DNA from 2 places in the Paenibacillus konkukensis genome. Region 2 is predicted to be linked to the other one. Evidence: predicted binding sites of a transcription regulator. Region 2 holds the regulator's gene; the other holds the start of a gene.
The links. The regulator LexA, encoded in region 2, represses DNA repair genes until DNA is damaged. The targets are predictions, from matches to a motif close to CGAACATATGTTCG.
Positions count from the first base shown of each region.

Region 1: the regulator LexA is predicted to act here: its motif matches at 2,818-2,831, upstream of SK3146_RS32285 (YhjD family protein).

Region 1 covers NZ_CP027059.1:7,409,965-7,414,387, forward strand. The annotation lists gene SK3146_RS32265 (ATP-binding protein) at 1-1,169, opposite strand, end outside; gene SK3146_RS32270 (DUF3892 domain-containing protein) at 1,369-1,596, shown strand; gene SK3146_RS32275 (MBL fold metallo-hydrolase) at 1,716-2,459, opposite strand; gene SK3146_RS32280 (aspartyl-phosphate phosphatase Spo0E family protein) at 2,563-2,730, opposite strand; gene SK3146_RS32285 (YhjD family protein) at 2,874-3,245, shown strand; gene SK3146_RS32290 (stalk domain-containing protein) at 3,422-4,078, shown strand; gene SK3146_RS32295 (DUF1292 domain-containing protein) at 4,178-4,423, shown strand, end outside.
Region 2 covers NZ_CP027059.1:940,641-945,063, reverse strand. The annotation lists gene SK3146_RS04100 (TetR/AcrR family transcriptional regulator) at 111-719, shown strand; gene SK3146_RS04095 (alpha/beta hydrolase) at 780-1,700, shown strand; gene lexA (transcriptional repressor LexA) at 1,763-2,386, opposite strand; gene SK3146_RS04085 (LysM peptidoglycan-binding domain-containing protein) at 2,540-2,899, shown strand; gene SK3146_RS04080 (DUF896 domain-containing protein) at 3,155-3,349, shown strand; gene SK3146_RS04075 (hypothetical protein) at 3,597-4,115, shown strand; gene SK3146_RS04070 (HAD family hydrolase) at 4,181-4,423, shown strand, end outside.

The DNA.
Region 1 (4,423 bases), 1.5 Mb from region 2:
TGTATACAGTCGTTAATCGAGTGTACTTTGAATTGAGAGGCGTGAGGCTTGGAGAATTGAAGAAACTCCGCGGTCAACATGCTCATGCGGGTAATTTCATCCATGATTAAATCGTACCAGGGACGGATATTATAATTATCCGACTTCGATATTTGCAGAAAGCCTTTGATCGTCGTCAGCGGATTGCGGATTTCATGCGCCATGCCGGAAGCAAGCTCGCCCACGACGCGCAGCTTTTCCGATCGGAGCATATGTTCCTCGCGCTTGAGCCACGATTCTCTCTTCATCGTGTACAGATTGCGCTCCGCATTAAAAAACAAATCGTCCTTGGACGTCCCGTCATCCGGATAAAACGCCATGCCGTAATTGATTTCGATGCCCGTTAGCTTGGGAAATTCCGAAGCAAGCATCTGAGTAATCGTATTCATCGCATGCTGAGAATTATCGTATTCCAGCACGATGGCGAATTCGTCGCCGCCGTAGCGGGAGATGGCCAGAGCTTCGGGAAACATGATCCGCAGCAGCTGCGCGGCCTGTTTCAAAATCCGGTTGACGCCGTGAAACCCGTTGATCGTATTAAGCGATTTCAAGTCTTTGCAATCGATCAGCACGATAACGACCGATTTGCCCGCCTGGACAAGCTGCTCCAGCTGCCGGTGACATTCCTCGTAGTTATACAGTCCGGTCAGCGCGTCGTGCGTGGTCAAACGTTTCTTTTCGTTGTCCAATGCCTGCGTTTGGTGCTCCATTACATGAATAAAGCGGTTGAATAGAAAAGCAAAGACGAGACAGCTGAACGTGCTGAACACCAGAGTGAAGATGCCGTATTCGGAGTAAGGAATGTAAGTGGCGGCCACCAGCGCGCAAGACACCGCGTACAGCAGGCTGATTGCCGTAACTGAGCGCATGTTATGGTTTTTCATCAGCTGCTTGCCCATCTGGGCAAGATAAAGCGGCAAGCATAAATCCATTTCGCTGACATAGTGAAAGGCGATAAGCAGCCCTATTTGCAGCAGCGAAGCGCCGGCAATTTTGTTCTCGATAACATGAACGCCGAAATAAGCAATTGCGATAACTATGAGCAGCAATGGATTTGACGTCGTCTCAAAAATGATGGAAGAGGTACAAATAACGGATGCGTATAGTAGCAGGATCCAATTATAGCTCATGCTTTCATACTCCTTATCACAATGTAGGAATGAAAGGTTATTAATGGAATTCTCTATCTTCCTTACAAATCCTGCTGCTTTAGGCGGAAAAACTGCTTTTCTTGCATAAATTCTTTTTAATGGACGCAAAATAGGAGATAAGCCTTTCCGAAAAAGCGGAGGGGTGCTTGAAACCAACGAATAGAGGAGGAAGAGAAGCATGCAGCGCGAGAGTTTTGTAGCTGTTCAGAAAAACGGCGACGGCGACATTACCGCCTTCAAAACGTCGAGTGGCCGTGTCCTGCAATACGAGCAGGCTCTTCATGAAGTCCGCGGCGGAAATATCGAAGGGGTAAACGTATTTAAAGGAAAAGACGGCGATTTCTATATTCGAGGCGATGCCGACGGCGATCCGACGAACAATTTGGATCAGCTCCCGATGTTTTAAAGCATAAAAACCTGACCTCCACAGTGAGGCCAGGTTTTTTGGTTGCTGCTTCAGCAATGCGGCGTGCCGGCTCTAGCGAATTAACGGGGTTTCTTCGAAACGGGGATGGTTCCATGCTCTTATGAAAATGTGTACCATTTATGCTGCTCTACGAACGTCATTTCCCCGGTCTTCCCTATGAATTGTTCCATCGTATCGTCATAGTGCATCAGGTGCACCGTTCGCTGCAGCTCGGGAGGCAGCGTCAGCAGTTCGTCCAAACTGGCGTGGACAAGACCGGGGGAGGAAAGCTGGCAATCGTGCATAATGTAGCGGCAGCCCCTATGTTCGTACAGCCGGGTCAACAATTCGGCGTCAAACTTGCAGTCGGCGCTGTAGAACAGCATGTCGTTAATAAACAAGGAGTAGCTGGGTTTCGCGGGAATATGCTCCGTACGAATCAGCTCCACTTGGAGATTGGGGAAGACGGCCGAAGCTTCGCCTTCGTCCAGAAGCACGACGTCAAAATAATCGTCCAAGCCGGACATGCCTTCGGCCAAATTTTCCAATCCGCCGCGAAGCGAATGATTCCATAAGGAATCTGCGATTGCGGAAGGCACGTACAGCCTTGTTTTCTTTTTATAAGCGTATTTGAGGCGAAAGGCGAACTCTTCCATCCCTCCGACATGATCCGCATGAATATGAGTAATCAGGATGGCGTCTATCCGATCCAAGGGTATATTCAGCTTATGTAAGGCTTGCGGAGCAGTCGCTCCGCAGTCGACCAGCAGCATGCTTCCGTCGACGGTTATCAAGGCATTGTTATTATAATACTTTTTGGAAAAAGCACTTCCCGTGCCGATCATCTGGATTTGCAGAGCCACGAACGATCCTCCACTCATTGTTGGAAAAGCACATGTGTCTTTTTTTAGACTACCATGCGGCGGAGCCTCATTACAAGGAAAAATTAACCTCGTAAAATGTTAATTATTTCACCTTTTTCTGCATCATTTGCTGCAAAATAACGCGATCCAGTGTCTGGCTGAGCGCAAGAACTTCAGGATGTCCGAAGTTATATTGATGTTTTAACGCGATTTGCTCCAGAAGTTGTTTGAGTCTCTCGATTTCCGATTCGATACGGATTGCGTCGGACATGCAGCCATCTCCTTAGGGAAGAATTCATGCCATAGATGAAATATACCATGTTTATTCGGATAAACCAAGCTTTACCAGCTTGATATGGGAACAAATGTTCTGTATAATCGAGTTAATACATTATCTTTTCGAGGTGCGGGTAAATGGGTATGCTGAATCCTTCTATAGAACATGGGGTCTATCAATATGTGGTGACGCTGCATCTGCTCAAAGCGCTGGAGCTGGATCGACGGCAGGCGGAGGGAATGAAGCTCTCCCGGATCTGGAACGGCGTGTTCGAGCATTTGTCGAAGGCGGCGGAGCGGGAGCATAGGGAAGCAAAGCGCAGCTTGAAGAAGCAAGGCTGCCGGATCGTTCTGGAGGAGTTAACGCCGGAGCGTAACTATCATGTTATGTATGTGGTTCGTGGTTACGAATTTCACTGCTCCATCATGCCTGTCGTCCTCAAGGGCAAGTGCGAGGAGAAGCTTCAAGAGCTGCTAAGCGGAGGAAGAGCGCAGCCGATCGGCCCGTAACCAATATCGGGCATCGATTGTTCCGTTAACGTCTCCGGTTGTCGAAGAAAGCTATATGTTGGCATATTTTGAGCAATGATCTTGTTTTTTTAATATATCTAGTAAATTCCGGTAAGCGAGTTTATGTTTTTTTAGGAAATGAGCGCAACTCTTTCCATTCGCCGGAGTATAAGCATATGAACAAAGTACAGGACACGATGGAGGTTGCAGGAATGTTTAAAGTGCCACGGATGTTAACGCTGGTGCTCTCGCTTTCGTTGTTTGGAGCTACGGGGGCAATGGCCAGCTCTGTTTGGGGCGAGTTTGAAGGCTACAGTAAAGTAAAAACGGTGATCAATGATGTGGAGAAGCAGTTCACGGATAGTGAAGTGCCTGCATTTTTAGTTAAAGGCAGTGCGGTACTCCCTGTACGCGCATTGTCGGAGTCGCTTCAAGCGCTCGTTCGCTGGGATAACAATACCAAGACGGTATCGGTTTACAAGCCGAACGTTCATATGTTCGTGGCGGAGAAGGTGAATGATGACTATTCGATCAAATCTCCTTTCGGAAGGGTGCCCAAAGGGAAGAAGATCGATTTTGCCGTATTTGCTCAGGTAGACAGTATGAAGACGCCTTTCTATTCTTTTAAAATCTCGATTGAAACGCCAAGCGGAGAGCAGGCGGTAGCGCCGCATGAGAAGGTCGTCAACGGACAGAAAGAAAACTTCTGGTATCCGTGGCCGTTCTCCGTATCGTTCGACGAGGCGGGAGACTACGTGATCAAGTTCTCTATTAAGCTGGACGAAGACGGAGACTATACGGTCGTATCGCAAAAAGTGATCGTTTCCGAATAATGGATATCCGGGCGCCGCGCTGCATTTGCGTTGACCTGTGTTCATGAAAATGTTACGATACGAGGGATGACTATTAAATTTAGGAAATGAGGTTTTCCCATGAGCGATCACGTACATGACGAATCATGTAATCATGACCACGACCACGAAGACGATATTTTTATTGTTACAGATAAAGATGGTGTTGAGCACGAAATGGTGATGGTATACACATTCGAAGCAGGCGAACAGCCTTATGCGGTTTTGCTGGATCGTAACGATCCTGAAGCTGACGGCGTTATTTTCCGGATTGAAGAAGAAGATGACGAAGCGTTCTTGGCCAGCATCGAGGACGAAGAAGAATGG
Region 2 (4,423 bases):
TGTGCTCGCGTTACGATCTGGAGAGGGCGTAAACTAAATATTGACAAATGCAGTAAACTGGCTTAAAGTTATGACTGAACGTTCAGTACTAAAAGGGACGGATGAATATTATGACTAGAACGAACACACCCGACGCAAGAAACCGCATATTGCAAGCAGCGGTTAAGCGTTTTGCCGAGAAAGGATTTGAAGGCTCCAGAATCGAAGAAATTGCCCGCGAAGCGAATGTGCCCAAATCGCTCATCTATTATCACTTCAAGAGCAAGGATGAAATTCGGGAAGTGCTGTTTGCAGACTTTATGCGGGAATACAAGGAGCTTTTGCGTTTGGCCGCGGACGATACCCCGGAGACCAAGCGTGAGAACATGAAAGACCGCCTTCAGCATCGCTACAAGCAATTTGCGGAGCGCAACGCCGACTTGATTCGAATTATGTTTATTGAGTCTTTAAAAAAATCGAGCGATAAGCCGATCCTCTATCAAGTCGTGGAGGCTCTGGCGGATAGCGAGCCTACGGATGCCCCTTTGCATCAAGCCGACAAGGAGGCTCGCGATGAAAGGCTGATCGCCGAATTTTTTACCGGAGTCATTCCTTTGTATTCTTATTTGTGTTTTTCCGAATCATGGGTGAGCTATTTCAACATGGAAAAAGAGCGGTTTGATGAACTGTTTCTGCAATTGTTTATGGCCACGCACGGTTCTGTTCACAGCAAGACCTAATTGAAAATTTTTTTTTGCTAATTTAGTACTGAACGTTCAGTATTATTTGGGAGGCGGGCTATGATCAAGGTCAAGGCATTTTCTCAACCGGAAACATTGGCAATGGTGAAGCGGCATTTGAAGGAGAATTTTCATTACGAGGGCAAGACGGCAAACCAAATTCGCTCGGAAGAGGCTGCTGCTATTTCGGCGCTGCCGAAATTAACGGGGACCGTTACGAGAACGGATCGCGTCGGAGGCTTGCAGGCCGAGTGGGTGGGAGAGGATCGGGAACGCCCGAACGAACAGGCGACGATTTTATATTTTCATGGCGGAGCGTTTATTGCAGGGTCCTGCGACACGCATCGCGATTTGGCGGCCCGTATTGCCGGAGCGAGCGGCGCCAAGGTGCTGACTGTGGAATACCGGCTGGCGCCCGAACATAAGTATCCCGCCGCCAACGAAGATTGTTTGTCCGCTTACAGAGCTCTTATCGATAGCGGAATTTCGCCGGACGATATGGTGATTGGCGGAGATTCCGTAGGCGGGACGCTGGCCCTGATGACGCTTATCGCTTTGAGGGATTCAGGAGAACCGCTGCCCGCAGGCGCCTTTTTGCTGTCTCCGCATACGGATTTTCTGTATTTTGACAGCGGCACGTACGTTTCCTGCGCACAATCCGATCCGCTCGGAAGCTTGCGCAATTCGCAAATGTGCGCCGAGCATTATTTGGACGGATCGCAGCCTAAGCCTGCGGCCCTGTCGCCCTTGCATCAAAATTTGCAAGGCTTGCCGCCGCTGCTCATTCAAGTCGGGGAGGCAGAAGTGCTGCTTGGAGAATGCGCGGCGTTCGCCGAAAAGGCAGGGGCCTCCGGCGTAAATGTTCGCTTCGAGGTATGGGAGCAAATGTGGTGTGTTTTTCAGCAGTTGGCTGCGATTGTGCCGGAAGGGGCGGCGGCTATCGATCATATCGGAGCGTTCATCAAGAGTCGTTTGCATTAGTGAAAAACCAAAATAGCCGGCAGCAGGATTCGCTCCTGCTTGCCGGCTGTTTATCATTTCATTTAATGAATGTCCCTGAACACGCCTACAACTCGTCCGAGAATGGAAACGTTCTTTAACCGGATCGGCTCCATGGAAGGATTCTCCGGCTGTAACCGAACGTGATCCTTTTCCTTGAAAAAGCGCTTGACCGTCGCTTCGTCGTCTTCGGTCATCGCTACTACGATTTCACCGTTGTTTGCCGTCTGCTGTTGGCGCACGATAACGTAGTCTCCGTTGTGAATCCCCGCGTCGATCATACTGTCTCCGATAACGCTCAGCATGAATACGTTGTGATCCCCTACGTAGTGGGTGGGAAGAGGGAAATAATCCTCGATGTTCTCCGTTGCTGTAATAGGCACACCGGCAGTGACTCGTCCGATCAACGGTACCCGGGTGACGGTAAGCGCGAACTGGCCGCCTTCTTCCGAAGTGCCGTCCGTAATCTCGATCGCCCGCGGCTTGGTAGGGTCGCGGCGAATAAGACCTTTCTTCTCCAGCCTCTCCAGATGTCCGTGTACGGTGGAGCTGGAAGCCAAACCGACAGCTTCTCCGATTTCGCGTACGGAGGGGGGATAGCCTTTATCTTTTACTTCATTCTTGATAAATTCCAGAATCGCCATCTGCCGATTGGATAGTTTGGTCATCAGAATCACTCCAGTATTGGTAATAATTATCCAAAGTATAACACAGAACCGGAGTTCGCACAAACATAAGTTCGAAAAAAACGGATTGACACAAACATTTGTTCGTGTTATTTTGAGAACAGAACAAATGTTTGGGGGTCGTATTCGATGTATATGAATGAGCAATTATTCCGTAACTCGGTGTTTTCCGTGTCTGAAGCGCAATCTCGTCTCCATGCGCGCAGAAGAAAGCTGATGCGAACGGCGGGTTTGCTGGCCGCCGTTTTGATTATACTTGTTTTCAGCTTGTGCGCTTCCTTATTAGGAGGGGATCAGGATGTGCTCGCAGCATCGAACGGCGGGGCCCCGGTGAAGCATACGGTCGAAATCGTCAAAGGAGATACATTGTGGGGGATTGCCAGCGCGCATGTCCGTAAAGGCCGCAATGTTCGTGAATATATGGATGAAATGAAGAAGCTGAATCGCTTGGACTCGAACGTGCTTCATGAGGGCCAGGTGCTGATGCTTCCTTAGATAATGGCGTGAAAGAAAGACGAAGCAAGCGGGAACGGTCCGCAGAAGCGCCGGCGTTCGGCTTTGAAGGCGGTGTTCTCCGCTGCGGGAGTTCTATAATTCAAACATTGGACTGCAGGATGATGACTCGTATTTCTTGGCTCTTGACAATCGAATCCTCTAATGTCAAAGTATAGTTTGATGCATTTTTTGCTTTATGCTTGAATTTCTTTTCCGATGGAAATGATCAAGCATGACATAACCGGGAGGATTGGCATGAACGAAAAGGAACACGATCAGTACATCAAACGAATTAATGAACTGGCCCGTAAGGCGAAGTCGGTTGGCCTAACGGATGAAGAGCTGGAGGAGCGCAACGAACTAAGAAAGCGTTATATCCAGGCATTCAAGAACAATTTGCGGAATCAGTTGGAGAACATCCGGTTCGTGGATGAAGACGACAAACAATAATGCGTTTAGGTTGGGGTGACTGGTCATCTCCGGTAATCCGGAGACGCCGATTGCGCCAGCTTTTTGGCATATCAATTCATGAAGGCGTTAAGCTGCTGCGGCTAGAACCGCCATGCCGGGCGCGCCGACTAGACTGTCGTCTTTCCCGGCAGCGGTTCGACGACGGATTGCCGGATCAGAGGGATCGGGTATGCGGGTATTATCGGGCAGGAGCAGGCTTCGCGACCTTTCTAAGGAGATTGGGAACATGTCTCGCAAGTGGGAACGTATGGTTCAGAAAAACACGAAAGTAACGAACAAAGCCAGAGTTAAGCAGGGCAAGCCGCGGCTCAGCGAGGCGGTATCCGACGGTTCGGTAACCGTTCGCGGGCGCAGCTGGCTGATGCCGCTCGTTTTGATCTGCGTCGGGATTTTTTGCTTTATAGCGTTTTACGACGTATATCAAAGCGATAATCTGTACTGGGTAACCGGAGGCAGCTACATCGCTCTCGGCTTGTTTATTTTTTGGCTGCGGCGGCCTTTCCTCAAAATCGGCCGCAAGGAGCTGGTTTCCCGCCGGTTCGGCGGCGATAAGAGGGTGGAGGCTGCGCAAATCGAAGAGATTTTGCTGCAGAAGGATGCGGTTGTCATTTCCTTGACGACCTCCAAGGCGAAATGGGTGTTTACGAAGCTGTACCACCGATTCGATATCGACAGCTTGTCGCAGACGCTCAAGGAGTTTGCGGAGCGCAATGAGGTCGCTTTGAGAAATGAACGGGCGGCCTGAAGCATTAAGCCAAAGTTACAATACAATCACATGGACAATCACATGGGGAAAAGGCAGGAATCGGCATGACTATTCAAGCGGTATTATTTGATTTGGACGATACGTTATTGTGGGACGACCGCAGCGTAAAAGAAGCTTTCAGGGCAACCTGCGAGGAGGCGGCTAAGCAGTATCCGTCCATTGATCCGGCGGCGCTCGAAGAGGCCGTACGCAAGGAAGCGCGCGCCTTGTACGAATCGTATGAAACGTTTCCTTTCACCAAGATGATCGGAATTAATCCGTTCGAAGGCTTGTGGGCCCATTTTACC